Regions from separate parts of the Abyssisolibacter fermentans genome, predicted to be linked through region 3. Evidence: riboswitches for the same ligand, from Rfam matches in the RefSeq annotation. Region 3 holds a riboswitch; each other region holds the start of a gene.
What was found. A riboswitch is a leader RNA that binds a small molecule or an ion and turns the genes downstream of it on or off. The one in region 3 is predicted to bind cobalamin.
Positions count from the first base shown of each region.

Region 1: another riboswitch for cobalamin. It lies ahead of AYC61_RS14765 (ABC transporter substrate-binding protein); the one in region 3 lies ahead of AYC61_RS06400 (cobyric acid synthase).
Region 2: another riboswitch for cobalamin. It lies ahead of AYC61_RS19420 (sirohydrochlorin cobaltochelatase); the one in region 3 lies ahead of AYC61_RS06400 (cobyric acid synthase).
Region 4: another riboswitch for cobalamin. It lies ahead of AYC61_RS16885 (YitT family protein); the one in region 3 lies ahead of AYC61_RS06400 (cobyric acid synthase).

Region 1 is NZ_LOHE01000076.1:18,335-26,897, reverse strand. It holds gene AYC61_RS14800 (chorismate mutase) at 1-176, shown strand, start outside; gene aroE (shikimate dehydrogenase) at 430-1,230, shown strand; gene AYC61_RS14790 (MgtC/SapB family protein) at 1,725-2,198, shown strand; gene murQ (N-acetylmuramic acid 6-phosphate etherase) at 2,325-3,236, shown strand; gene AYC61_RS14780 (PTS transporter subunit EIIC) at 3,555-4,949, shown strand; gene AYC61_RS14775 (PHP domain-containing protein) at 4,975-5,817, shown strand; gene AYC61_RS14770 (PTS sugar transporter subunit IIA) at 5,923-6,402, shown strand; cobalamin riboswitch at 6,478-6,661, shown strand; gene AYC61_RS14765 (ABC transporter substrate-binding protein) at 6,771-7,754, shown strand; gene AYC61_RS14760 (FecCD family ABC transporter permease) at 7,936-8,563, shown strand, end outside.
Region 2 is NZ_LOHE01000108.1:464-6,521, reverse strand. It holds gene AYC61_RS19435 (DUF1667 domain-containing protein) at 97-456, opposite strand; gene AYC61_RS19430 (FAD-dependent oxidoreductase) at 460-1,716, opposite strand; gene AYC61_RS19425 (NAD(P)/FAD-dependent oxidoreductase) at 2,085-3,521, opposite strand; cobalamin riboswitch at 3,758-3,942, shown strand; gene AYC61_RS19420 (sirohydrochlorin cobaltochelatase) at 4,119-5,036, shown strand; gene AYC61_RS19415 (type II CAAX endopeptidase family protein) at 5,139-5,960, opposite strand.
Region 3 is NZ_LOHE01000040.1:15,915-24,477, reverse strand. It holds gene AYC61_RS06410 (D-alanyl-D-alanine carboxypeptidase family protein) at 359-1,408, shown strand; gene AYC61_RS06405 (hypothetical protein) at 1,655-2,260, shown strand; cobalamin riboswitch at 2,462-2,648, shown strand; gene AYC61_RS06400 (cobyric acid synthase) at 2,811-4,301, shown strand; gene cbiB (adenosylcobinamide-phosphate synthase CbiB) at 4,303-5,265, shown strand; gene cobD (threonine-phosphate decarboxylase CobD) at 5,307-6,383, shown strand; gene cobU (bifunctional adenosylcobinamide kinase/adenosylcobinamide-phosphate guanylyltransferase) at 6,352-6,909, shown strand; gene cobS (adenosylcobinamide-GDP ribazoletransferase) at 6,920-7,666, shown strand; gene AYC61_RS06375 (histidine phosphatase family protein) at 7,697-8,284, shown strand; gene AYC61_RS06370 (cobyrinic acid a,c-diamide synthase CobB) at 8,277-8,563, shown strand, end outside.
Region 4 is NZ_LOHE01000085.1:30,842-39,404, reverse strand. It holds gene AYC61_RS16895 (efflux RND transporter periplasmic adaptor subunit) at 1-268, shown strand, start outside; gene AYC61_RS16890 (TolC family protein) at 318-1,808, shown strand; cobalamin riboswitch at 1,974-2,174, shown strand; gene AYC61_RS16885 (YitT family protein) at 2,360-3,229, shown strand; gene AYC61_RS16880 (hypothetical protein) at 3,283-3,723, opposite strand; gene AYC61_RS16875 (HAD family hydrolase) at 4,089-4,889, opposite strand; gene AYC61_RS16870 (cysteine protease StiP family protein) at 4,891-6,030, opposite strand; gene AYC61_RS16865 (phosphoribosyltransferase family protein) at 6,002-7,399, opposite strand; gene AYC61_RS16860 (HpcH/HpaI aldolase/citrate lyase family protein) at 7,442-8,563, opposite strand, start outside.

The sequences.
Region 1 (8,563 bases), on a different contig from region 3:
TGGATGTTGGGAAATACAAAAAAGAAAATGGACTACCTATTTTAAATAAAGAAAGAGAAAAACAAGTACTAGAAAGAATCTCTAATTATGTAGAAGATGATAATTTAAAGAAGTATATATTAGAACTATTTCAAAGTATTATGGATGAGAGTAAAGAATTACAAAAAAATATTTAACCCTGATTATTCATATAACTTTGAATAATATGCTGTATAGTTTTGAATTAGAAGGTTTCAGTGAATTTGAAGGCATACGAGTTGGTATGTCAAAAATTTAATGGATACCTTATAATCAAAAGGAGATCATATTGACGAATCTCCTATTTAGTTACTTCATAGGAGTAAGCGACTCACATAAAATAATAGATTTTAATTCCTTGTTCATAATTTTCTATGAATAATCTGGGTTTAATAGTTAGGAGTGTAGATTATGTATGGCTTGATTGGAGAAAAACTTGGACATAGCTTCTCACCGTTTATTCATTCCTTAATATTCAAACAAATGAAAATAGAAGGACATTATGATTTGTTTGAAATTAACGAAAATGATTTAGAAAAAGCAATAATAGGTTTGAAAGCACTAGGAGCTAAAGGAGTAAATGTAACTATCCCTTACAAAGTGAATGTGATGAAATATTTAGATGATATTTCAAAAGAGGCTAAAAAAATTGGTGCTATTAATACAATATGTTTCAAAGATGGAAAGTGTATTGGCTATAATACTGATTATTATGGCTTTGGTATGATGTTAAAAAGAAATGGCATAAATATAAAAAACAAAAAGGCTGTAATATTGGGAACAGGAGGAGCATCAAAGGCTGTATGTCAATATTTGATTGATAATGATGCTAGTGAAATAATATTTGTTAGTAGAAACAAAAATAGAAAGTTAGATAATAAATATGAATTGATAGATTATGAAGATATTAAAGCAATTAATGGCGATATAATGATTAATTGTACACCTTGTGGAATGTATCCAAATATAGATAAATCACCAGTTGAAATAAAAATTATTGAAAATTTTAATGCGGTAGTTGATCTTATATATAATCCTAAAGAAACTTTATTTATTAAATATGCTAAAAAAATAGGGATAAAAAATGTAAATGGACTATATATGTTAGTTGGGCAAGCTATAAAAGCACAAGAATTATGGCAAGAGATTGGTATAGATACAGAAATTTATGATATTGTATATCAGGAAACATATAAAAAACTTTATAAATAATTAATTTAAGATTTAACCCATATTTATTCATGATAATCAATCGTTTATTAATAAAATAAATGAAAATTCATTGAAAATTATACTAATTTAAAGTTGACAAATAAAAATTACGTTGTTATAATTGTCTTTAAATATTACAGACCATATAATCTGGTAAAAGAATAAAAAAAGCTATAGCTTAATTCTTTGTTTACATTAAAGAATAGTTAATAGATAAGAAATCGTTTTCTTTAAATTATAAAACTATAGAATTAAAAGATGATAAAGCAAATATTTAAAAAATAAAATTAATCCTTATTATTCTTATAACTTTGAATAACGAGCTTTAGAATTCTGAGTCATACAGAGAACTAAATTTAATTTAATGTGAATCGCTTACTCATTCTTTGAATGAGTTTCTGATTTACAGCTTATTTCTTCTAAGAAAGGGGTTAATAAATAAAAATATTTAATTTTCAATGTATAATTTGGACTTAAGATTAGAGGTGATGTATTTGTGGTATGAAATAATATTACGGTTTGCATTATCAGTTTTTGTTGGAGGTCTCATAGGATATGAAAGAGAATATCAAAATAGGCCTGCAGGTTTTATTACTCATATACTCGTATGTGTAGGAGCTGCTATTATTGCTATGATACAAAATCAACTTGTTCAAGACTCAATAAATTTGACGTTAATGTATCCGCAATTAGCAAATTCTCTAAAAATTGATAGTGGAAGAATTATTTCTCAAGTTGTTTCAGGAGTAGGATTCTTGGGTGCTGGAGCGATTATACATAATAAAGGTTCAGTTACAGGACTTACGACAGCTGCAACGTTATGGGTAGTTGCCTGTATAGGAATTGCGTGTGGTATGGGTTATTATTTTTTAAGCATAACGTCTACAATTGGTGTTTATTGTGTACTTGTTGTATTGAAAAAGGTTAAATTTAGGATACAAGATAAAATTTCAAATAAGGAAGTTTGATAAAAAAATTCAAAAAATTTTTTTTTACAGTGGAAAGAAATAAAATTTCATGATATTATAGTATTAACGGTAAAATATTTCACAACACTGAATAATTACTATAATTTCTTAGAAGGGATGTAATATATGAAGATTGATTTAAGTAATTTGACAACAGAAAGAAGAAATCCAAATACATTTGGAATTGATATAGCTCCAACACAAGATATGATAAAAATGATTAATGAGGAAGATAAAAAGGTAGCCTTTGCCGTTGAAAAAGAAATTCCGAATATAGCAAAAGCAGTCGACTTAATAGCAGAAGCTTTTGAAAAAGGAGGCAGACTAATTTATATTGGTGCAGGAACTAGTGGAAGACTTGGGATATTAGATGCTTCAGAATGCCCTCCAACGTTTGGAACTCCAAAAGAAATGGTTCAAGGTATTATTGCTGGAGGTTATGAAGCAATTTTCAGTGCTGTAGAAGGTGCAGAGGATAATAAGCTAGATGGAATAGAAGAATTAAAGAAAATAAATTTTAGTAATAAAGATGTATTGGTAGGAATAACTGCAAGTGGAAGAACTCCATATGTAATTGGTGCAATTAACTATGCTAATGAAATAGGTTCTGTAACAATTGCAGTTACCAACAATGTTGATTCAGCTATTCAAAAAATTGCAAAGGTTTGTATAGCAGTTGTTGTTGGGAGTGAAGCATTAACAGGTTCAACTAGGTTGAAAGCAGGAACTGCACAAAAAATGGTTTTAAATATACTTACAACAGGTTCAATGATAAAGCTAGGTAAAGTCTATGAGAATCTTATGGTTGATGTACAATCAACAAATCTTAAATTAGTAGAGAGATGTAAAAATATAGTTATGGAAGCTACCTCAGTAGATAAAAATATAGCAACTCAATATTTAGAAGAAACAGATTATGATGTTAAATTTGCAATTTTTATGATAAAGTCAAAACTTGATAAAAAGACAGCAAAAGAAGTATTTGAATCATATAAAGGACACATAAGAGAAGCTCTTAAAGCTATAGAAAAACAATAAAGTATATTTAGAAGTATAACGAATAACAAAGTGTAAAATGCTTGAAAATATTAAACTTAGGTAATCTTATTTACATGATAATTATGTTACCTTTGAAATTGATTTAAAAAATAGATTAGGTTGAAACATTTATAATTAGCTATACTAAAATGATTAATATGCTTAATAGAAATTTTTTTAAGCAATAATTGTTATTATTATTTATTATTTAAATTTTCGTATGGTTTGAGTATAAATTCAAAGGTAATTTATTATCAGTAAATATGTAAGCATAATATTTAAATTATATCTTATGTTTTAAAAAAAGGAGGATATATAATGGCTAATGCAAAAATTAAACAAATGAGCCAGAAGATTTTAGAAAAAGTCGGAGGCAAAGAAAACGTTATATCAGTTACACATTGTGCAACTAGACTAAGACTAGTTATTAAAGACAAAGAAATTGTAGACAAAAAAGTCATCAATAAAATTGATGGCGTAATGGGTGTTGTTGAACAAAGTGGACAGCTTCAAATGATATTAGGACCTGGAACAGCAGCTAAAGTAGCTGATGAATTTGGTAAATTAGTAGGAAGAAAAGTTGGGGTTGAAGATGAAATTAAGGTAAGAAAAGAAGAACTTAAAGCAAAAAACAGTACTCCGTTCAAACTATTTCTAAGACACATATCAAACATATTTATTCCACTAATTCCAGCATTCATTGGATGTGGTGTTATATATGGATTAGCAAAAATACTTTTGAATACCGAATGTATAAATAAGAATACTTATTATATTTTATATGTAATTGGTAAATCAATATTTATGTATATGAATATAATGGTTGGTATAAACGCTGCGAAAGAATTTGGTGGAAGTCCTGCATTAGGCGGCGCTATAGCTGGTATTTTAACTTCTCCTAAGCTTGCAAAGATAGTTATTGGCGGTGAAAACCTTATTCCTGGAGAAGGCGGAATTATCGCTGTTTTAATTGCAGTTATATTAGGTGCAATGCTTGAAAAGAAACTAAGAAAAGTAATGCCATCAGTAATAGATTTAATTGCAACACCAACGATAGTATTATTAGTAATTGGTTTAGGTAGTTTATATATATTCCACCCAGCAGGAGCATTTTTGTCAAGTGGACTTAGCTGGTTAGTAAACACTGCTATCGAAAAAGGTGGAATATTTGTAGGAGCTATACTTTCAGGAACATTCTTACCTCTTGTAATGACTGGTCTTCATAGGGTTCTCACACCTATAGAAGTAAGTTTATTGGATAATACAGGATTAGACTTATTAAGACCAATCTTAGCAATGGCAGGTGCAGGACAAGTAGGTGCAGCATTAGCTGTCTATTTCAAAACAAAAAATAAGAGACTTAAAAAAATCATAGGTAGTTCATTACCAGTTGGTATGCTAGGTATAGGAGAACCATTGATGTTTGGTGTTACTTTACCATTAGGTAAACCTTTCCTAACAGCATGTTTAGGATCGATGGTTGGAGGTGCTTATATCTCATTAACTAAAGTAGCTTCAATAGGTATTGGATTGTCTGGATTACCATTAACTTTATTAATACCTTCTAATCAAGTCTTAAACTATATTATAGCAACATTGTTAGCATATGCAGGTGGTTTCGCTTTAACATATATCACTAAATGGGAAGATATGGCTGAAGATTCAGATTCTGAAGAAAACAGTGTAATAAATGAAGTTCTTAATATTAAATAGTATGAAATAACTTGGAGGTAGGGTCATGAAATTTGATTTTCATATACATTCAGTTTTTTCTGACGGAAGCTCTAAAGTTAATATGATTTTTGATATAGCGCAGAAAGAGAATCTTTCTGCGCTTGCAATTACTGATCATGATACAACATTAGGACTTAGCGTTGTTGATAATATAAGTAAAGAATACGGTATTCCATTTGTACCTGCTGTTGAATTTACAGCAATAGAAGAAGGTGTCAAATTTCATGTATTGGCTTATAATATAGATATAGAGTCTAAAGAATTAAAAGATTATTCAGAGCGTTTATTATTATATCTTAATAATAAATCAAGACAGCAGATTAAACTAATGCAAAAAAACGGCATTGAAATTGAAGAGGAAGAGTTTTTTAAAGAAAGCCAAGGAGGACCGCTTTATAGAGCAAAACTGTTAAAAACACTAGCAAGATACGGTTATTTAAAACAAGAAGAAATAATGAGCTGTATAAAAACATATTTTGGTAAAGAAGGGCCGTATTATATAGAAGATAGCTATAAATTTAATGATTTTGGGCAGATTTGTGATTTAATAAAAAGAAACAATGGTATTGTTGTTTTGGCACATCCAGGTAAAATTAAGAAAAAGAATATGGACTTATATAATAAGCTTATAAATAGTGAATTAATTGATGGTCTAGAAGTTTATCACCCATCAAATGATTTCGAAGTAAGAAAAGAATTAATGAAGGTTGTGAAAAAAAAAGATATTTTATTTACAGGTGGATCAGATTATCATGGCGATTATAATAAAAAGAAAACCCCTATTTGTGGTGTAACTATGCCGGATGAGATTTATTATAATCTAAGGTCTTATATGAGGAACAAGTAAGTATTATAATAGTAAAAGAAAAGCTATATTAACGACATATTTTACTTGAAATTATTACGTTTATAAAAATTTTCTGTATTTAATATAAATTATAGGAGGCCATAAATGTTAAATATATTTAGAAGAAAATCAGAAGCTAACATTGTAGCACCTTTAGATGGTGAAGCTATTGATATATCACAAGTTGAAGATGAAGTGTTTTCACAAAAAATGTTAGGTGATGGAATAGCCATAAAGCCGACAAGTGGAGTAGTTGTAGCTCCATGCAATGGGAAAGTAATACAAGTATTCCCAACTAACCATGCAATTGGTATAAAATCGAATGAAGGCTTAGAAATATTGATACATCTAGGATTAGATACAGTTGAATTGAAAGGTGAAGGCTTTAAGCGTCTAGTTAACCAAGGAGACAAAGTTAAAGCAGGGGACAAGCTGGTAGAACTTGATATGGATTTTCTAAGTAAACATGCAAAATCACTAGTAACTCCCATTGTTATAACAAATGGAGCAGAAGTAAAAAGTATGGAGAAATTTTTGGGTACTGTTGTTCGTGGTGAAACAATGGTAATGAAAATAAATAAGTAAATTTCTATTACGAACACTATACTAAAATATAAGCAAACAAATAAATATAGTATAATATAAAGGTTGACAAACTGATAGATAGTTAATATAATCAATTGTGAAAGTAAAAGAATAAAATGATAGGGAAGTTGGTGCAAATCCAACACGGGGTCGCCACTGTAATGGGGAGCTAGCTGTAAGAGACCACTGATTTTTTAAAATTGGGAAGGTGCAGTATGCTGTGAACCTAAGTCAGGATACCTAGATACATAATACTTACGAAACCTAAGTGTTTATGTAACTATGTGTATATACCTCTTACCTATTTTGGCAAGAGGTTTTTTTATATTAATTTATTTGCCCTATTGATATTGAAAGGAGTAGTTTGAATGAAACGAAATATATTTTCATTACTAGTGATATTTGTAGTAAGTACTATGTTTTTTGTAGGTTGTAGTAGTAAAGAAGTTGCTACTGAAAATGATGTAAAAACATTAGCTGATAGTGTAGTAATTGATGATAATACTGTAAAATTTGTAGATGCTATGGGAGATGAAATAACCTTAGATAAAAATCCACAAAAAGTTATATGTTTGTATAATTCTTATCTTGATTTATGGTATGAAGCTCAAGGCAAAGTAATAGGCAGAATAAAAACAAAAGGTGCTGTGCATGAAGAGGCAAAAGACGTTGAAATAGTAGGTACAATGTCACAGCCAAATGCAGAAAAAATATTGTCTATGCAGCCTGATTTAGTTATATTGACACCTAGTATGAAAGGACAAAAAGAAATTATTCCAATATTAAAAGATAATAAAATTCCATATTTAGCGGTAGAATATGAAACATTTGATAAATACATGTATATAATGAGAATATTCACAGCATTAACCAATGACGAAGAAGCATATAATGAAAAAGGAATTAAAATAGAAAAAGAGATAAATGATATAATATCAAAAATACCAACTGAAGGCAATCCAAGCGTATTATTAATGTTTGCATCAACTAAGAGTGTGAAAGTGAAATTGCCAAATTCGACAGTTGGAGCAATGTTAGATGATTTGAAAGCGAATAATATAGCTTATGATGCGAAGTTAACAGAGGAAAAAATGGAGATATTCAGTATGGAAAAAATTATAGAAAGAAACCCAGATTATATTTTGGTACAAACAATGGGTGATGTAGAAAAAATTAAAGATAAATTAATAAAAGATGTAGAGTCCAATCCTGCATGGAAGTCACTAACAGCTGTCAAAGAAGGAAGATATATAATATTACCAAAAGATTTATATCTTTATAAAGCAAATGCAAGATATGCTGAAGCTTACATGGGTTTAGCTAAAATACTGTATCCGGATATTTTTAAATAAATAATGGACAGCCTTCTAGTGTTATTTTCGTGCTTTTTTATAGGGGATGTCTCAAAAAATACATTTGAGACCCCCTTTTTTCAAATGACATCAAAATGCAAATCAATCCAATTGTGCGTTATCTTATAATTTAGCATATAGATATAAAATTATAAGATAAGTTATATATAAGGAGCAAGACATGTTACATACAGAAGAATTAACTAATAAAAAAATTTTATATAAAAAGTATATTATCCTGTTAATTTTGTTTATTTTAATGATAATTAGTTTTTTAATAAGCGTAGCTAAAGGTTCGCTAGATATTAGTGTAACAAAGGTTTTAAAAGCTATTTTTATCGAAACAGATACAATAAATCATCAAATAATTTGGAATATAAGAGTGCCTAGAACATTAGTTGCAGGTTTAGTAGGTATATGTTTATCATTATCTGGCGCAATATTACAAGGTATTATGCGAAATCCATTAGCATCACCAAATATAATAGGAGTTTCTTCAGGAGCTGGATTGGCAGCATTTGTAATTTTCATTCTTTTTCCTGAATATTATTATTTAGTTCCTGTAGGAGCATTCATAGGAGCATTAGCAGCAACTTTGCTAATATATATGTTAGCTTGGAAAAATGGAATTAATCCTATGAGGCTAGTTTTAGCAGGAGTTGCGGTGTCTACTTTATTAAAAGCAGGGATTAATACGTTAATGACTTTTTTTCCAGATAGAGTAGTTGGTGTTATTGGATTTATGGTTGGAGGATTGTCGGCTAGGACGTGGATTCATTTTAATACATTGTGGCCATATGCAATAATTG
Region 2 (6,058 bases), on a different contig from region 3:
TGTTTTATTTGTTTTGTCAAACTTATATTATCACAAAAGGGTGCTTTCTTTTTTTATTTTTTCCTACAATAACTTTACGCTAACTTTTTTTTCACTTTACATGCTTCTTGATGCTACTAAATTTATACCTGTGTTTAATATATTCTCTATTATTACATCTCCTACTGATATTGGAGCATTTACAACAACTTTATTTATTTCTTCCATACATTTAAAATTCAAATCTTTAGGTATTGCACCATCAGTCTTTACAGGTAATCTCTTTAAAATACCATTTTCTATTTTAACAGTAGATGTAATAACTCTAGTAGGATTAGTCAACTCTTCAACAGCGTATTTTTCTCCTCTTTTGCATATATTACCTGATACTTTGTATCCACTCTCTGAGCTTTTATCATCTTCTACAGTCAAATGACATCCCATTGGGCATGTTATACAAATCATTTCTTTTTTCATTTACTATGCCTCCTTTATAGATACAGTTATTTGTTCTATATCCTTACCTTTTATTAAATTAGAATCTATTTTAACAATCTCCATTTCACCCGGAGCTAAATGTTTTTTCTTGATTTCCTTTATCACTTTGCCATCAGCTTTGACTTCCATTTTTACATTTTTATATACATTTCTAACTCTCATAAACAACTCTAGATTATCTTCTAAATTTTCTTCTCTGATTATTTGAGGTACTATATACCCGATACCATTTCCCGCACTTGAAGTTATATATTTATCACAAGCTTTAAGCTCACCTTTAACATATTTAGCTGCATTTTTACCTGCTCTTTTACTTTCAGCAGTAACGAAATCAACCAAGTCATGAACATGAACTACATTCCCACTTGCAAAAACACCTTCTATAGAAGTTTCCATACTTTCATTAACTACAGGTCCTGACGTAACTCTATCAAGCTTTATACCTGCATTTTTAGATATTTCATTCTCAGGTATAAGTCCAACAGATAGCAATAAAGTATCGCAAACAAATTCTTTTTCAGTTCCTTTAATAAGTTTTCTGTTTTCATCAACCTGTGCAATAACTACACCTTCAACTCTATCTTTTCCCTTGACTTCAACAACTGTGTGACTTAACATCAAAGGAATGTTATAATCTTCTAAACATTGAACTATATTTCTAGTAAGCCCTCCTGAAAATGGCATTAATTCAGCTACAGCTAAAACTTCTGCTCCCTCTAGAGTAAGTCTTCTAGCCATAATCAACCCAATATCTCCTGAACCTAAAATAACTACTTTTTTTCCTACCATGTACCCTTCCATGTTAATAAATCTTTGAGCCATACCTGCTGTATAAACTCCAGCTGGTCTATATCCAGGAATATTGATAGCACCTCTAGTTCTTTCTCTACAACCCATTGCTAAAATAACAGCCTTTGCATTAATCTTTACAAAGCCGTCAACTGAATTGATAGCACTTACTACTTTATCATCAGAAATATCTAAAACCATAGTATCTAATTTGTACTCTATATTCATTTCTTTAAGCTTTTCAATAAACCTCTGAGCATACTCCGGTCCTGTTAATTCTTCTTTAAATACGTGAAGTCCAAAACCATTATGAATACACTGCTGTAATATACCTCCAAGTTCTCTGTCTCTTTCTATAACTAATATACTTTTTACACCGTTCTCTCTTGCTTCGATAGCTGCTGCCAGACCTGCGGGTCCTCCGCCAACTACAACAATATCATAATTCAACATTGATATACCTCCTGCCACAATTTAGTTAATTACGAAATGCTACACTCCTCAATAATACTACTTTTAAATTTGTTGCAAAAACTAACAATATAGTCACTAGGGAAACATCTAATGTTTCTTTGAAAGCGTGACTTCAAGAGTTCGTTTCTTCATCGCTCTCACTTTAATAAATATGTTGCTCTCTACTCACTGCATTCCTAGGAGTAAGTGATTCACTCAAAATCATAGATTTTGGTTCTCTACTCAAAACGAGCTCTTGCCCAGCCGTCAAAGATTATAAGATGGTTCCCCTCGCCAAAAAATTATGAGCTAAACATTAAAAGTTATTCATTTTATTTAATATGCATTTTGCATCTACCTATAATCTAATTTGTCTTTGTTTCATTTGTGATAATATAAGAATTCTTTTCAGATTTAACAATAGTTGAAATATCAACATCTAACTCACGAGCTAATATCTCCATAACTCTAGGACCACAGAATCCGCCTTGACATCTTCCCATACCTGGTCTTGCTCTTCTCTTAACTCCATCAACAGTTCTAGCTCCAACTTTTCTTTGGATTATATCTACTATTTCTCCTTCTGTGATATTTTCACATCTGCATATTATTCTTCCATATCTTGAATCCTTCTTTATTACCTCAGCCTTTTGTTCATCAGTAAGCTCCATAAATCTTATCACTGGTCTTCTAACAGGATTAAAGTTTTTATTCTCTTTAATATCACCAGTAATATCAAATAATAATTTTACAACATAATCTGCAATAGCAGGAGATGCAGATAATCCAGGTGATTTAATTCCTGCAACATTTATAAATCCTTTTGCATCTTTAGCCTCAGCAATTATGAAATCTCCACCCGTTGGTTCAGCTCTTAACCCTGCAAAAGATGTTATTACTTGATTAAACGGAATGTTATCACATGATTTAGCAGCATATTCTCTTACAAGATTCATTCTATCAGATGTAGTACTTATATCTTCTTTATCATCAATATCCTGTGAATCAGGACCTACTAACAAATTACCATGAACAGTAGGTGTTATCAGTACACCCTTGCCTAATTTAGTAGGGCATTGGAATATTACAGAGTTAAACAGATTTCCTGCACTCTTATCCAATAAATAATATTGACCTTTTCTCGGAGTAATCTTAAATTCTGGCTCTGCTACCATAGCATTTATTTTATCCGCATATACACCAGCACAGTTTATAACATATTTTGCATCTATTTCACCATCATTAGTAGTGATTTTATAACCATCAGTTGTTTTATTGATGTTTTTCACCTCATTGTTCAATCTTATTTCAACACCATTTTCAACTGCATTCTCAGCTAAAGCAACAGCAAGCTCCCACGGTCCAACTATACCCGCAGTAGGCGCTTGTAAAGCTCCAACAACATTTTCACTAATGTTTGGTTCTAAAGCTCTAGCTTCATCACCATTTAATATTTTTAAATCTGGTATATTTAACTTCAATCCATTTTTATATAATTTATCTAAGGTTTTCATATCTTCATCATCAAATCCTAAAACTAAAGAACCTATTCTTTTAAAAGGTACATCCAGTTCACTACAAACTTTGTCAAACATAGAGTTTCCTAAAGCATTAAGTTTTCCTTTTAAGCTATCATAATCTGCATCATAACCCGCATGAACAATAGCACTATTTGCCTTAGTAGTTCCATTTGCAACATCATTATCTTTTTCAACTATTACAATTTTCAAATCATATCGAGATAATTCTCTTGCAATAAAAGTTCCTATTACACCTGCTCCAATCACAGCAACATCATACATATAAAACCCCTCCACTTATGGTATTAAGAATATTTATATAAGCAAAAAAGCCGTCACAAATATTCCCCATAGTTAATGGAAAAATTTGAAACGGCTCTCCTATTCTCTTAGCCAATATTCTATTGTTAATTTCAGTATAGCACATTAAACTATTATTGTAAATAAAATTATATTGATAAATTATTAACTTACTCGTAGACATTACTCTTATTTGATGTTATACTATTAACGAACAGAACACAAATATTTCAAAAGGCTCACATAATAAATGTGATTAAAAGGGAAGTCAAGTGAAATTCTTGCACAGCCCCCGCTGCCGTAATTACTTGTTTGATATCAAAATGCCACTGAATTATTTTGGGAAGGCGATATTCAAGCTATAAGTAAGAGTCGGAAGACCTACCTTTATGAAAATATACAATCATACTTCGGTGGGAAGTATAGTATAGCATTTTAGTCTAAACTAACTATGTCTATAATACCGCCTTTATGGCGGTTTTTTTATGTTGTTCCCTACGAAGTAACCCCTACCATTTATATTAGGGCAAATAAATAATTTTTGCCCTAATAAATATTAATATAAGAGGAGTGTTACACATGAAAAAGTTATTATTATTATTATTAGTTTCAGTTTTATCTTTTAGTTTACTAGCAGGTTGTTCTAATTCTAAAACAACAGGAACAGAGCAAAATAATGAAAAAGAGGTTTCTAAATGTGACCCAAACAAAAAAGCAGTACTTGTAGTCAGCTTTGGTACAAGCCACAATGAAACACGCAAATTAACAATAGAAGCAACAGAAGCAAAAATAGCAAAAGCATTTCCTGATTATGATTTCAAAAAAGCATTTACATCTCAGTTTATAATTAACAAACTGAAAAAAAGAGATGGTTTAGAAATAGATAATGTAAAGCAAGCACTAGAAAAACTTGTAAGTGAAGGCTATGGTGAAGTACTCATTCAATCACTACATGTAATGAATGGAGCTGAATACCACGACACCCTTGAATTAGTTAACAATTATAAAGATAAATTCGAAAAAATAACATTTGGTAATCCCTTGTTAACAAGTCCTGAAGATTACATGAATTTAGTTGATGTACTTTCAAAAGAAATCCCAACACTTAAAGAAGATGAAGCATTATTCTTCATGGGACATGGTACACATCATTTTTCAAATTCAGCATATGCGTGCTTAGATTACACATTCAAATATAAAGGCTATGATAATATTTATATCGGAACTGTAGAAGGTTATCCATCATTAGATACACTATTAGATATTACAAAAGATAAGAATTACAAGAAAATTTACTTAATGCCACTAATGGTAGTAGCTGGTGATCATGCAAAGAATGACATGGCAGGAGACGAAGAAGATTCATGGAAAATGATTTTAGAAAGCAAAGGTTATAAAGTAGAACCAATAATAAAAGGTTTAGGTCAAATAGAAGGAGTTCAAGACTTATATATCCAGCACCTAAAAGATTCTTTAAATACTCAAGAAGCAGAATAAGATAATATTTTTAAAAAGGAAATTTCCACATTTATATATAAGTAAGCACTCATTAAAAACCTCACTAAAGCCTGAGTCTAATACTAACTCAGGCTTTTTCATTTAGACTCTAAGAAAATTAAGTTTCAAAAAAATAAATGTAATAAAAAAGGCTGATATATTAAATACCATATGAGTTAAGATACTATGCTCAACATCTTTTTTATATAATATGTAACTAAAAGCTAATCCTGCTGGTAATACTTGAACATATTTAATCCAGTTATTAGCTAAAGTTCCAGAATGCAAATACATCCATGTAATAGTTGGAATAAGAACAGCAAGCACTATTGATATTTTTCTTTTTTTCCCAAACCAACGTAAAAATATATTAATTGCAAAAAATCGATAAATTATTTCTTCACTTAGAGGTGCTATTAAGCAAATAACTATAATATTATTTATTACAGCAATCAATTTTGATCCTGATCCTTGCAACAAATCCCCTGCTAAATTATCATTCATTTCAGGTTTAAAAATACCAAATACCAATGTTGTCCAAATTAATAATATAAGACTAGTTTTAAAAATCAACGCCCAATCTATATTTTTAAAACTAAATTTTCCTTTCAAATAACTGCTTCCTGTTAACCAATTTATATCTGATAATGATTGTGCTACTCTTAATTCTCCTTTTAATATAGCATAGTTAATAAACAACCCTAAAAACAAGCCTGTTACAAAAAACGGGTCCAAATTTTTATATGTAATATTTATCAATATAAGATTAACAAAACTTAGTGCTGTAATAGTCATTGCTATTTTTTTACATTTAGCTTTATATTTAAGCGAATACTCTTTAGTAGGTTTATAAAAAATAATCAAAAAAACTAGTATCACAATTCCAATTAAAAACTCTGAAAAACTATTAATCGATAGATGCATGAAATTTCTCCCCCTTTATATATATAATTCAACAATCTATAAATACACACATCTACATTATTTCTATATTTATTATCAAAACCCTTTTATTTCTTGTA
Region 3 (8,563 bases):
TTAGTTATGCTTCTAAAGCAATCACATTTTTCAGTGAATTTGAAGGCATACCGAGTTGGTATGTCGAGAATTTAATGGACATCTTATAACAATGGAAGCAATTACGTAGTAATTGCAACACACCATTTTAACGAGGCGCAATATTGCACACTGACTGTTAAATATAATCGATACCCGCCACCTATAGAGGTAGGGAACATCTTGCACCTTGTTATAATCAGAAAGATGTTATTAATGAATCTCCTATTCAGTTTCTTCATAGGAATAAGCGATTCACACCAAATCTAGATTTGGGTTCACTGCTCATAATTTTCTATGAATAATCTGGGTTTAGACAAAATTTGAAAGGAAGATTACAATGAGAAGAAATACGCGTAAGAAAAAGATGAGAATGCGAAGGAGAAGAATAGGTTTATTTTTTTTGCTTATTGTTTGTATAATAAGTATTTATAAATTAGATTATTTTGAGAATAATAAGACAAGTGCTGTAGAAGATATAAGCAGTGAAAAAAATAATGTTAAAGTTGAAGATGCTATTAATAGTGAAAAGAAAATAAATTTATTATTTGAACATTTAAATAGTTTTGATATATTTCCTAATCCTGATATAGATATTACAGCTAAAAGTGCATTGCTGATGAATATAGATACTAAACAAATATTGTTCCATAAAGCGCATGAAGAAAAAATGTTTCCTGCAAGTACTACAAAAGTATTAACAGTAATAACAGCACTAGATTATTTACCATTAGATAAAGTAGTTACCGTAGGAGATGAAGCAAATAGGATAGGATTTAATTCAAGTAGAGCTGGACTTGATTATAGTGAAAAGATAAGTATAGAAAAATTATTATATGCACTAATGCTTCCTTCAGGTAATGATGCAGCACAAGTTTTAGCAGTAAATGCAGCAAGAGCAGCATATAATGACAACTCAATGGATATAGATTTGGCGATAGAGAAATTTCTAGAGCTTATGAACAAAAAGGCTGAAAAGCTTGGAGCTGAAAATTCACATTTTGTAACCGTAGATGGCTATCATGACGATAATCACTACACAACAGCAAAAGACCTTGCAATGATTACATTAGAAGCTATGAAAAACGAATTTTTATGTAATGTTGTTAAAACAGATAAACTTGTAATAAAAGATTGGAAACAATTTAATAAACGTGATGCTAAATTTAGAGACTGGATTAATACAAATATGTTGATTCAAGAAGATAGTAAGTGGTACATGAAAGAAGCTACAGGCTTTAAAACTGGACATACAGATGAATCGGGTTATTGTTTAATAGCAACTGCGAAAGAAGGAGACAAAAATGTACTAGCTGTAATACTAGGAAGCACAGAAGATGATGTATTTTCAGATGCACAAAAATTATTAAAATATGGATTGTTTAATTAAACCCAGTAATTCAAAATTATACGGCACACTATTCAAAGTTATATGAATAATCAAGGTTAAATTTATATTTTGTAAGTACATAACAAACTGTATATATACCAATAAATAATATAGAAAAAAAGGTTTTGAATAGACCTTTTTTTAATGTAAAAATAAAGAAAAAAATTACAATATTACAAAATAATGATATAATATAAGTTGTAAATTAATATAAGAATGTTAAATCAATTTAAATTAGGAGGAAAAATGAATAAAAAAGTTAAAATGGGATTACTCATAACTTTAATGCTAGTAATAAGTATAGCTATAATATTTAATAGAGAAGAGCCAGAAAAAATAGTTGTTGATGGATACAATGTAGAGCAACTTAATTTACAAATAAATATGAATGTTGATAAAGAATTTGTTGATCCGAATTTTTCGTATGTCCCCACATTTTCAAAATATCACTTAACTGAAAAAATAGATTTTGTAACAATTGATCCACCTTATACTATTAAAAATATGACAACTATTGGAATTAACTATACGGATAATGGTATTGATACGACATTTTTTCCTGTTTTGTATCTTCAAGGTTTTTATAAAAAAGAAATTTCAGAAAAAAATCATTTTATAAAAATTGAAGATAAATACTATAAGAATAAACAGCTTATAGATTATATAGTTTATGAAGATAAAAATGTAATAGTCTATAATATTAGTAATTTAATAAATTTTTATGATATAGATACTAAAATATCAAAACTAAGTAATATGTACAAAGAAAAAAATTATGACTATACATGGATAAAAGGTATGCATGATTATTTTCTAAACAACAATGTATTAAAAATATATAAACAACTATAAAACATATGAGAAATACTAGAAAATACTTTAGTAAAATACATTTTAGTATTTTCTCTTGTTCTAATAAATGTAGTGTTAGTATGTTAAAATTCTTAATTATTACCTTAACATATAAATAGACAACAGTGCGCAAATCAAAAATCTATTGAGATTGAGAAATAAAATGATATAATAGTTAATAGATATTGTATACAATCAGTAAAACTAAATAAAATTAAAGGTGCTTATTACTTATTATTAAGCTAAGAGGGAAAGAGGTTGAAAGCCTCTGCAGCCCCCGCTACTGTAAATAGGGATGAAATCTTTACACCACTAACAGCCTTGTTGGGAAGGTAAGAAAGTAAGATGATCTATAAGCCAGGAAACCTGCCTTTAATATTAAAGCTACAACTACTTCGGTGGGAAGTGTGTTGATTTTTATAACACATATTAGCTTTATGTGTTTTTTTAAAGCAGAAAATCCAGATTTTTTCATAAAGAAAACAAGTGTATAGAATATCGTTTATTATTAAAACATGACTAGACAATATATTAAATTGGAGTGGATATAATGGCTAAAAATATTATGTTTCAAGGTACAGGTTCTTCAGTTGGAAAGAGTATTTTGACAGCAGGTTTGTGTAGAGTTTTAGTACAAGATGGTTATAAAACTGCACCATTTAAATCTCAAAATATGGCTTTAAATTCATTTGTGACTAAGGACGGAAAAGAAATGGGAAGAGCTCAAGTAGTACAGGCAGAAGCAGCAGGTATAGAGCCTACTGTTGATATGAATCCTATTTTACTAAAACCTACAAGTGATGTAGGAAGTCAAGTTATAATAAATGGGGAAGTACATGGAAATGTGAAAGCCTTTGATTATTATAAAAAGAAGCCAGAACTAAAAAAATGTGTATTAGATGCATATAACAATTTAGATGAAAAATTTGACTTAATAGTAATAGAGGGTGCGGGTAGTCCAGCAGAAATCAATTTAAGAGACAATGACATTGTTAATATGGGAATGGCAGAGATGGTTGATGCTCCTGTTTTATTAATAGGAGATATAGACAGAGGAGGAGTGTTCGCATCAATTTATGGAACATTAATGCTTTTAAGTAAAGAAGAACAGGAAAGAGTTAAAGGTTTTGTAATCAATAAATTCAGAGGAAATGTTGACATCTTGATGCCTGGAGTTAGAATGCTGGAGGAAAAGATAAATAAACCTTGCTTAGGAGTAATACCTTATATAGATTTAAACATTGATGATGAAGATAGTGTTACAGAAAGATTTAGAGACAAAGGGAAAGGAGATATAAATATAGGAGTAATAAAGCTCCCTTATATATCAAATTTTAGTGATTTTACGCCTTTGGAATTAGAGCACGGCATAAATGTAAAATATATATTGAACTCTGATGATTTTGAAAATATAGATTTATTGATAATACCTGGCAGCAAGAATACCATAAAAGATATGAGATATTTATATGACACTGGATTCGATAGGATTATATACAAATTACATAGAAAAGGTATACCTGTTATAGGGATTTGCGGCGGTTATCAAATATTAGGACAAACGATAACTGATCCAGATAGTATTGAATCTAATACAAATAAAATTAATGGTCTTGGATTATTAAATACAAATACAATAATAACTGCAACTAAAGAAACTAAACAGATATCAGGCATTATTAATGAAGAACTAGAGATGTGTAAGGATATCAAAGATACTAATGTATGTGGATATGAAATACACATGGGTCAAACAACTTTATCCTCAGATACTAAGCCATTTATAACACTAGAAGATGGCAGAAATGACGGTGCTGTTAATAAAAAAGGTAATGTTGTTGGAACATACCTACATGGTATTTTTGAAAATGATGAGTTTAGAAAAGCCATTATAAAGCATCTAATGGAGAAGAAGGGGCTAGAGCTAAAAGAAAATGATATCAGCTATAATGATTATAAAAATAGAGAATATGATAAACTAGCTGATTTAATCAGGGAAAACTTAGATATTGCTAAGGTTAAGGAAATCATGGGGTTATAATATGGAAAAATTAATTGTTTTTTTGATAGCCATATTTTTAGATTTCATTTTAGGGGATCCTGTTTCTTGGCCTCATCCAATAATATATGTAGGTAAATTGATAAGTTATCTTGAGAAAAAAATAAGAAAACAAAATATTATATCATTAAAAACAGGTGGATTTATATTATTAATACTAAGTGTACTGATTGTTGTCAGCATACTAAGCATAATACTAGGTTTAGCAGGCTATATACATCATTATGTAAAAACAGTATTGATTATATATTTTATCTATACTTCACTAGCTTCAAGATGTTTACATGAAGAAGCGCTGAAGGTTTATCGAGTTTTAAAAAGCAAAGATATACAAAAGGCAAGAGTACAGTTATCTTATTTAGTAGGTAGAGATACAAAGGAACTAAATGAAGAAGAAATAACTCGTGGAACAGTAGAAACAGTAGCAGAAAACACTATAGATGGTGTGTTAGCACCAATGTTCTATATTATAATAGGTTTTCTGATAGGGTTTCCTGTGCAGTTGGTTTATATATACAAAACAGTAAATACACTAGATTCAATGGTTGGATATATTCAACAGCCATATACAGAGATAGGTTGTGCCTCTGCTAAGTTTGATGATGTACTCAATTATATACCAGCTAGGATTGGTTCAGTATTTATGTTATTAGGTGGTTTATTTTTTAAATACGATTTATCAAATGGATTCAAAATCTTAATAAGAGACAGAAGAAATCATAAAAGTCCAAATTGTGGATACCCAGAAGCAGTAGCAGCGGGATTATTAAACATACAGCTTGGAGGGACAAACACATATTTTGGACAAAAACTCTACAAACCTACTATAGGTGATAAAAACAGAAATATTGATATAGAAGATATAAAATCAGCAGTAAAAATAATGTACAGCTCTCAGGCTTTGATAATCCTTGTAACAATAATAGCGTTTTATATGTCTAATTAACTAGGTTTAGTAGAAATCAGTACAACGAAGGAGTAAATCATATGAATAAACATGGTGGATATTACGGAGCAAAACAAGATGTAATTGATTTTAGTGTTAACATTAACCCATTAGGAGTTTCCAAAAAACTCGAGCAGACTATAGTAGATGGCATAAAGCAAATTCATAAATATCCTGAGATAGATGGAAAATCTACTATTGAGTATATCGCTAATCACTATAATCTAAAAAATGATGAGTTAGTATTAGGAAATGGTGCAATAGACCTTATTTACCTGTTTGCTAGAGCATTAAAACCTAAAAAAGTGCTTGTAATTCAGCCTACATTTAATGAATATAAGAGAGCATTTAAATTAATTGGCTCTAAGATTTATGAGTATATATTAAATACGGACAAATTTGAATTAGATGTGAAAGAGTTAATAAATTATATGCATGAACTTAAGCCGGATGTAGTAGTTATATGCAATCCAAATAACCCAACAGGTACATATCATGATATTTGTAAAATGAATGAAATACTAGAAGCTGTAAAAGAAATAAACAGTATATTATTTGTAGATGAATCGTTCATAGAATTTTCTAATAAAGAATCTTTGATTAAATATGTGTCATCATATCCTTTATTTATACTCAGATCAATGACTAAATTTTTTGCAGTTCCGGGATTGAGATTAGGTTTTGGCGTAAGCAATAAAAATATAATAGCAAAAATGAATGAATATAAAGAACCTTGGAGCGTGAATTATCTGTCATTAATATCAGTACCCGTTTTATTGGAAAATCAAGAGTATATTAATAAGACTCTTGATTGGTATAAAGCAGAAAAAGAATATGTATATGATAATTTAAAAGAGCTTGAAGCAATAAAAGTTTACAAGAGCTCAACAAATTTTCATCTTTGTAAGGTTAAAGAATCAAATGCAGAGCTATTAAAAGACAAATTATTAAAAAAAGGTATATACATAAGAACCTGCGAGGATTTCTCGGGTTTAGACAATACATTCTTTAGATTGGCTTTAAAAAAGCATGAGGACAATGAGAAATTGATATGTGCTTTAAAAGAAACAGCAAGGGGTGAAATAGATGAACATAACACTTGTGACAGGTGGAGCTAGAAGCGGAAAGAGTACTTATGCAGAACGCTTAGCTAGAGAATCAAATAAAAAAGTTACATATATTGCAACAGCTATACCGTTTGATGATGGTATGAAGGATAGAATAAAGAAGCATAAGGCATCAAGACCAAGCTATTGGAGTACCATAGAAAGATACAAAGAGTTTTCAAGTATGAAAGCTATGCCAGAATTTCAAGAAGCTGACTTGTTATTACTCGATTGCATGACTGTTTTAGTCTCTAATTTATTATTAGATAGTGGTCTTGATTTTGATAATTGCTCTATGGCACAAATTGACTCTTTAGAAGAAGATATATTTAAAGAAGTAAATGAATTAATAGATACTTTAAGGTCATATGACAAGAGTATTATAATTGTAACAAATGAGCTTGGTATGGGTATTGTACCGGCATATAGAATGGGAAGAATTTTTAGAGACATTGCAGGTAGAGTAAATCAATATATAGCAAGTATTGCAGATGATGTTTTTTTAACAGTATCAGGAATACCATTAAAAATTAAGTGAGGTAATTAATATGAAAGGCTTTTTATTAATGATAACTTTTTTAACAAGGATACCAATAAAGATAAACTTCAAGTATAAAAGCGAGGATTTTCTAAATGCTATTTTCATGATGCCATTAGTAGGTCTAATAATAGGTGGATTTATGTATTTAGTAGCATTGTCATCTAGGTGTTTTGACAAACCAGTAGTGAGCGTATTTATATGGGTTTGTTATATTTGGATAACAGGTGGACTTCATATAGATGGATTAGCAGATTCAATTGATGGAGTTTTTAGTAATAGAGGTAAAGAAAGAGCTTTAGAAATAATGAAGGACAGTAGAGTAGGTACATTTGGAGTATTAGCTATTTTTCTTGTATATGCTTTAAATATAGTATTAACCAGCTATGTTGAAATAGGATACATAATATTAACGCCAATAGTCGGAAGATGTTGTGCAGTTTTTGCAGCTTCAATAAGTGTATATGCCAGACCAGAAAATGGAATGGGTAAAGGAATAATAGAAACGTGCGGTACAAAAGAGGCAGTTTTAGCGATAATGATAACAGCTGTAGCTTCATATTTGTGTGTAGGGGTAGAAGCATTAGCAATATTATTATGGATTATATTGCTAACTATTGGTTTAGTGAAGTATTTTACAAATAGAATAGGTGGAATGACCGGAGATACAATAGGATTCACAGTAGAGTTTATGCAAAGCATATTTTTATTGATTTCGTATGTAGTCATCACACTGACAAAAGCTTTACCTGCTTAAAAAAAGCAAAATCAAACTGAGGTGAATAAAATGAAATTGATATTAGTTAGGCATGTTGAGACAGTTGCTAATTTTGAACAAAGATATATTGGTCATATTAAATCTGAGATAACCGAAAAAGGAATGAAGCAATTAGAAGCTTTAGTCAGTAAATTAGATGAATTAGACTTTGATAGTATTTATACTAGTCCTATGCCAAGAGCAAGGATTATTGGGCAGAGAATTAATCGTAAAATACCTATAATAGAAGACGGCAGGTTAAAAGAAATGAATTTTGGTGTATTCGAGGGACTAAATTTTAAAGAAGCACAAAATAAACATAAAGCTGTTTGGAATGAGTGGACAAAAGACTATATTAATTATAAGCTTCCTAAAGGTGAAAGCTTGATACAGGTGCAAGAAAGAGTAAAGGATTTTATTAAATCATTAGATGATAATGGTACGTATTTGATAATAACACATGGTGGTATTATACACTGTTTGCTGACATATTTACTAGATTTAGATATAGATAAAAGATGGCATTTTAAGATAGGTTTAGGAGCAGTAATAGAGCTTGAGTATAATAATGGCTACGGTATAATGCTGAGTATGACAAAGGGTGAGTTTAATGAATAGGATAATGATTGCAGGTACAGCAAGCGGTACAGGTAAGACTACTGTTAGCTTAGGTATCATGGCTGCTTTAAATAAAAGAGGAAGAAAAGTTTCGCCATTTAAAGTTGGACCAGATTATATAGATCCACAATTTCATGAATTTGTTACAGGTAATCCTTCACATAATTTAGATAGCTGGATGCTTGATGAAAACAGCTTAAAGTATTTGTTTCAAAGGAATTCAAAGGAAATATCAGTAATTGAAGGAGTTATGGGTTTATATGATGGATTTGGAATAAA
Region 4 (8,563 bases), on a different contig from region 3:
AAATAATTTTAAAATTGGATTCATAGTTAATGTAGACATACAAATTGGTGAAGAAAATGGTATTTGGATACCTATTAAAAGCATAAAATCAAATAGTCAAGACTATGTATATGTTGTCAATAATGATATTGCAAATGAAAAAATAATACAAATTGAATCTATTCATGAAACCTCCGCTAAGGTTACAGGTCTTAACGATAATGATAAACTTGTAATTCAAGGTATTAGTATGTTAGTTAATGGAGATAAAGTTAGAATTGAAGACTAGAGGTATAAGGATATGAACAGATTAAATTTATTTTAAAGGAGTATAAGATATGAAAAAGAAAATTTGTTCAATATTAGCAGTAGTTTTATTCTTTACATCTCTCCTTTTATCATACGCTGAAGGAGAAACTATAGTGGCAAAAAACTATGATAATTATACACTTGATGAGTGTATAAACGTTGCAATGGAAAATAACTTAACTATAAAACAAATAAGGCAAGAACTAAAAATAAGTGAATTTAACAAAAAACGAACTAACAAAAACACTAAAAAGATTTTGGATAATGATGATACCTTGAGTGATAAGTGGAACAGCTACTATAAAGGTAAAAAGGAAGCTGAAGGAATAAAAAAGAATCTGGATGGTCTTAATCAAGCTTTGCAAAGCTCAGATGATCCTACTAAAACATTAGAAGATATAAAAAATACTATTGACGAAGATACCTATAGACTACTTAAAAGTAAAGGTAACGATAAAACTGCTATAAACCAAGCCATTGAAGGAATGAAAAAAGAAATAGACAATCAAAGCCAACAAGCATTAGATCGATTACAAGCTGGAAAGCAAGAACTTGATGATGCAAACAAAGAAGCCAACAGCGTTCTATCAATGAACCTAGGAATAACCACGAATGTAAAACTAGGCATCAAATCAACTACTGAGTTAATGGATGTCATTGCAGATATTACCTATGACATAACTAAAGCAGGATATGAAATCAGTAAAAAACAAATAGCAATGCTTGTTGAAAAAAACTATTATGAAGTTTTAAAAATGAAAAAAATAGCTAACGTAAAACAAAAATCCTTAGATAGAGCAAACGGTCAATTTGAAATTATAAAAAATGCTTATGATGAAGGTTTAAGGGCTAAAGATGATTTATTACTAGCAAAATCACAAGTAGAACTTATGAAAGCAGATTTAGAAAAAGCTATATCGGATGAAAAAAATGCTAAAATTGATTTAAAAAACACCTTAAATATCCCATTAGATGCCAACATAACTATAGCCGAAGTAAATTTGTCCGCTGAAAATATACCTTCTTTAGAAGATGGAATTAAGCAGGGATTAGAAAAAAGACTTGAAATTCAACAGGCAATGGGACAATATATAATTGACAGCCTGAATCATGAATTAACTGCTAGAACATATCCTGATATAACAAATCAATACAAAGAAGCTTTATATAAAAAAGAATATTCAAATATAAACCTTGAAATTCAGAAAAAAGAGGTAGAAGCTGATATAAGAAAGTCTTATGAAACAATGGTAGCGACAGGCAAAATGTATGAACATGTGAGAAATAGCGTTGAGCAAATGCAGGCAAATCTACAAATAGCAACTTATAGATATAATGAAGGTATAGGCTATGGTAGTTCAAGCCTTAAATCAATAAATTCCGAGGAATTAGGAGGCACTATAATGGAAGTCCTATCAGCCAGCGAGAAATTAGCTGAAGTTGAAGAAAAAGTTGTTGAAATAGAACATGCTAAAAATCTCAGCATAACTAAATACCTTAATTCCATTGGACAATATTAGTAAAAATAGATTAAATATAACTCAAAACCTCTTGCAAATATATCATAATCCTTGCAAGGGGTTTTTATTTTAAAAGGAATAAAAGATATTCTGATTAATTTCTTGACGTTATATTTCTTTTAATATATACTTTGAGAGAACGATTTCTTAATTAGTAATTCTTACAATTTCATAGGTATTATTGGTGTAAAAATAAAATTATATAATTTTATTATTTACTTAATAGGGAAGTTTGGTTTAATTCCAACACGGTCCCGCCACTGTAATGGATAGTGTCTTGTTGCAACCACTGTACTAAAATGTATGGGAAGGTATAAGATACGTTGATTCCTAAGTCAGGAGACCTGCCAATAATAAGGGCACTAATTATTACTCACGAGGATGAGCAAGTGTTAAATTTCAGTAGAATAGTTTTTCAACTTTGTTTTAGTCACCCCTTTTCTAAATGAAAGGTTTATAGTTGTGAGTAAACTAGCCATTTTTGTGCTAGTTTTTTGTGTTCTGTATATTTCCAGTAGATCTAATAGTAGATGTTCAAAAAATAATAAGTGATGGTGAAAAAGATGGAGAAAAAAGTTTATAAATTTTTATTAATTAATTTAGGAATAACAATAATGGCAGTAGGACTATACTATTTCTTGATACCTGCAAATTTAGCTGTTGGTGGAATAACAGGACTTGCAATGGTTATAAATCATTTATTTCCATATATTCATATTGACATTATTATGTTTATCTCAAATATTATACTATTCACACTTGCGTTTTTAATTATTGGTAAAGATTTTGGTGGTTACACTATTTATTGTAGTTTTTTACTAACGGGTATGATATCATTTTTAGGAAAAATATCACCTCTTACAAAACCACTTGTAGATGATATCTTACTGAATCTAATTTTTGGTATATTAATTCAAGGCATTGGAATGGGGATTGTGTTTTTTCAAAATGCATCTACTGGTGGTACAGATATTGTTGCAAAGATTATAAATAAATTTACAAATATTGAAATTGGCAAGGCGTTGTTACTATCTGATTTCTTAATAACTCTTTCAGCAGGCTTAGTTTTTGGTATAAAATTAGGATTATACGCTTTATTAGGCATTATAACTAATGCTCTATTAATAGATAAGTTTATTGCCCAATTAAAAGCAAAAATAAATGTTGTTGTTGTAAGTAATGAAAATAGTAAAATAAATGACTTTATTATTAATGAACTTGAAAGAGGTACTACTCTTTATAAAGCGGTTGGAGGCTTTTCAAACAATAATAAAAACATCATTAATGTTGTATTAAATAGAAGAGAATACATACAATTGAAAAATTATATAAAATCAGTTGATCAACATGCTTTTGTATCTGTACATTATGTTCATGAAGTTTTAGGTGAAGGCTTTGATTTAGCGTTAAAAAATCTATAATATAAAAAATGGGCGTCTCAAAATAATCTTAGACATCCATTTTTTTATCTGCTTCACTCAAACATTTTTTCAATATATTTAGTATCAAAATCTTTATCTAATCTATAAGTTTTACTATATCGTTTTTTATTAAGTTCTTCATTAAATATGATTTGAATATACATATCACCAAGTATTTCAACTGAAATTTCAAGTTGATTGCTTTTAGAGAAAAAAATCATATATGTTTTACCACTGTACTTTAAGTAATCTTTATACCATACTCTTTTATATTTGCGAGTAAACAGAAAATTATATAACTCATCTATCTTAGCTTTATCGTTTATAGTTATTGCACTATTACAAAACGCACCATTTTTATCTAATACCATTTGATTTATTACTATTCTATCAAATTTAATATCAGACGCTTTATCAGTCATTCTCTGAGGTATTTGATAATAAGCTATTGTCATTACGATTATTAAAAATACAATTAGAAATATTTTTTTCATTGTTTCCATTCTATTATACCAAAATATACGTATTACACCCCTTTTTCATATTTTTCTATTCCTTGTTCATTATAACATTAAATCGTTGTCTAATTTTGTAATTTTTAAGAATGGATTCTATTATATTTTGTACCATATGTATTACTATCATATTTTAAGCTATTCAATGATAAATATATTTTATTTATTAATAATTGGTTATAATAATTGAATTTGTAATTATTAACTATAGTAAATATTTTATTTTGATATAAAACAAACCTTCCTGAAAACTTATTATAATTAATCAAGAAGGTTGGTTTAGAAAAGTTTCTTATTTGCTAAATTTAAAATAATAATTTTTATAAATTACAAAATAATATCTATTAAATATTAAAATAATCAGCTGTAAGCTTTAATATCTCCTCTGCAGCTAGTATACCCTTTACAGTCGTATAATTCATGCACTTCATTTTGTTGTCTGCTATATCACATATGCCCCCATGCTTTGGTACTATAAAATAATTACATACCTTCGCCATATCTAAATCCAAAGAAGAATCCCCTGATGCAGCTATATCACTTATATTTTCTCTTTGGGCTATAAATTTAACTGCATCGCCTTTATTAACATATCTAGGAATAAAATATAACTTTCTGCCATGCCTTGTAGTAATCCAATTTTGTGTTTCCAGCCATTTAGAGTAAGCTTGTAATTCTTTCTCTGGTATATTATCTTCCTCTATTATGCAGTAAAAAAACATATCATCTGCTATTCTAAGCTTTTTTACCCAAACATCCGATTTAATCCTTTCAAATTCTTTTATAGCATCATTTATATTAATACAGTTATCAGTTATTTTTCTAAATATAGTTTTACGCCATATTTCACTAATTTTATTATTTTCTAATATAATGCCACCATTTGCTACTACAGAATATTTTAAATCTAGTTCTTGTACTATTTTTATACGCCTAAACTGTTCTAATGTCCTTGTAGTAACCGGTACAAACAGTAGTCTATCCTTTATTGATTTTAATAAATCTATGGACTTTTGCGTCATGTATGATATAGGGTAACCTTCAAATTTTTCTACTATACGTACATCAGATGTGTTTAAAATTTCTTCGTTAATTAATTTTTTACTATATATAAGAGTCCTATCCAAATCACTAGCATAAAGCATTTTATTCTCTCCTTAGACTTTTTATTAACCCACAGCATTCATAAGCTAATAAATCATATTTTTCTACAGGTACATTTCTCTCTTTTGCAAGTTGTATTATATGCTCTAGACTAGCTGATTCTTCTTTGATAAGTATTTTCCACGGTACTCTTCTCAATAAAACTCTGGTAGTTTCTCCTACTCCAGGTTTAATAAAATTTATGTTTTGTATATCAAATTCACTTTGAAGTCTTTGAACATCCTTTAATCCAATCCATGTAGTTTTTAGATTGTATTCATTACTTTCGATTTCTTTTATCCCACATGCAACTTTATCATCTATATACTTAAATTGTTCAGCAATTGTATCTATGAATAAATTTGAAACATCTTCATCTATCAATTCTTCATAAAATTTCGCTCCATGAAAATCATCTTCACCTATTAAATCCTTCCTGTGAACTGTTCTACTTACTAAACCAGATACTGTTGAATTCAAACAAGCACTTGGAATCAAAAAATCTTCTCTTGTACCATAAATAGTAGTACAATGTGCTGGGTCAGCTATTACAGCAAGCCTATCATCTATATTAGTTAAATATTTTTCATTGAAATTTTTACATGCTTTCGATAGTTCGTTTGTAATAGCTCCCTTGCCAGTCCATCCATCTATAAACTGGATTTGTCTATTCGGATGCTTTCTAAGTATATATTTGATAGAATTTTCATCAATACCCTTACCTCTGATGATTGAAATGCTATAATGAGGTATATCTATATCATATTTATATTTCAAATATCTTTTCAACAAAATACCAGCCGGTGAACCTGCTCTTGCTAAGGAAACAAATACTAAATCTTCTCCTCTAAGTGCTAGTATTCTCTCAGCTACTACTCCAACAGCAACAGCTATTTTATTTCTATTTTGCTTTAATCCTTTGTAGAATATATCCATGTATTTTTCTGAAGGCTTATATTCTATAGGAAGCATTTCAGAATAATGAATACCTGATTGTATAGCTTGTTCTCTCTGTTCATTATTTTGCTCTTTAATCAGTTCACCTATATCCTTTAAGAGAAATATAACATCATCTTTACTATAACTACTTTTTATAAACATATTTGCTGAATTATCATGCTTGTTTTCTATCAACCAAATCACCTCTTTTACTTGTAGCATGTGTAACTATATAAACCTTTTTGACTCCTGTTCCTTTTATAGCTTCTATAAAAGATTCCAAACTTCCATCTAAACCTTCCCTTTCAAGAAAAACAAATATATCATCATAATAGTTTTTAGGGATATTATAAACGAAATTTTGTACACTGTTATCATTCGGACTTTTAAATGTATATTTGTTTTGAACTCCATATTTTTGAGTTTTACTAGCATAAATAGGACTTCTTGTAGTAGAATGATATTTTATTCCAACTCCCATATAGGTTGCTATTTTCATAGGTATATACATAAATTCCTCTGTACCTAAGCAAAGTGTTTTAGAACCTGTTCTCATATTTTTTAGTTTTTCACCACAAATATTAGCTAAATTTTCGAGCTTTTCATTGTCAATATTATCTATACCAAATCGCCCTGTATGCTTTAAATAACAACATGTATTTATATTATTGTTACTATCAATAGATTGGCTATTAACAATATCGGTAAATATGTTATCTAAGTATATATACTCTAGCGAAAAATCTTTTGTTTTCGATTTATCAATATTTTTTTCTTCTTCATTAAAGTACTCTGAATTCACGTTATTATAAGCTATTTCACCAGATATTAAAGAAACAGTATCTATTTTTATTCCTAATTCTTCTTCTTTTTGTTTAAATAACTCTTTGTCTTTTTTACTTCTCCAATCTAGTATAGAAACTATACAATATCTTTTTCTAGGATATTTTTTTTGTATGGATTCTATAATATTTATAGTAGTTTTACCTGTCGTAATCTCATCATCTACAAAAACTATAGGTGCATCAGATTTAAGAATAGAAGTTTTTAATGGAAATAACCTATGACTTGTTGCATGAGAATGTTCTTCTTCAAATGAAATTGAATCATTAGGTGTCATTACAATGTCTCTAGTTGTGTGCAAATAAAATGCATTGTTTTCAAAACTGTCAAAAAAACTATGACCTAAGGCTGTAGCGGTTTCAGCAAAACCAATTATTAATGTTTCTTCTGGTAAGTCGAGTCGCTTTTTGTTGATTTGTAAGTATTTTTCTTGAGAATATCTACCACCATTTATAATGTCGCATATTTCATTAGTCAGCTCAAACTTCTGTCCATAAATATTTTCTATATATTTTATACTCAATAATCTACCTGTTAATAAGGCTATTTTAGGATCAATTGGTACATGCTTTCCTAACACTTTACTAACAAATAGGAATTTTCTTTTTAAATTTTTCCTAGCTGCCATGCAGAACAAATTATCTAATTCAATATCATACGGATTTTTATTAACATTTATTTTTATATTATAATTATCATTAATATTATATTGGTAGAAAGACTGCTTCACAAACACTTTCTCCTTTCGTTAATTAATAAACTTATCTATATCCTATACACTATAGTATAATAAGTCCAAATATTTCATTTCTTTGTTGAATACTCCATAAATTTCAGCACGACTAAGAACTTTTCGTGCCCAATTGATATGTGGTTTAATTTCGTTCATTTTATTACTATATTCACTTTTAAATACACCTATATCACCATTTTGGTTTTTCATAATACCTAACGCATCTGTATATTCTTCATGTGTTACTACATACATAGATTGTACTGGAACAATATGACTAGGATGAATTATAGTTTTTCCACACAAACCATTTGCTTTATCAAGTTCAATCTCTCTCAATAACCCATCTAAATATTGATTTAACAGTTGAGCTCTCATCTCAGTTCCCATTTTTTCTCCGAATTTTTTAGTAAATGGTGTACTTCTTAGTAGTGGTTTTAACAATCTATCTCCGCTAGAAAAATACTCCCATACAGGTGCTGAAACCACAAAGTTTCTATCTACTCTACATAATACGTTCACTATATCACCAATACAATCACGAATAACCTGTATGTCATATATACTTGCACTATAACTTCTTCTTATACCAAAAAGGCTGCAAAAATCCGTTGCTCCTATCCTCACATTCAAAACTAATTCATTATATTTATCAAAAATCTGAGCCAATTTATATAACTCAGCTTTTCTACTCTCGCTATATATTATTTCTTTACTTTCTAATATTGGCATACCATATATAATATTATCTGTTTCTTTATTTATTCTTTCTAATTCTTTAAAATATTCCTCGCCTTTATCATATGAGAATTTAGGAAAAACAAAACCAGTAATTAAATTCAGCTTATCTGAAAGTGCACTTGCTAATCTGCTCATCTGCTCTGCATTCCTTATTCTAATAAATAATAAAGGAATGTCATCATAGCTTATTTGATTATCTTCAATTAAACAATTAAGTTTCTCCATATTTTGTATTAAATTTTGTTCTGCAGCTTTAACTTGATTATCCCCTATTGCATCTTCTAAACATAATACTATAGTCATAAGTCCTTTTTTCATATTTTTTAAAATATCTTCTATGATGTGTTCTCTAGTTGCAGGCATGTATAAAGTAGAACCTAATGCATAAGCTAATTTCTCCTTTGAATCATTCCTGCTAAA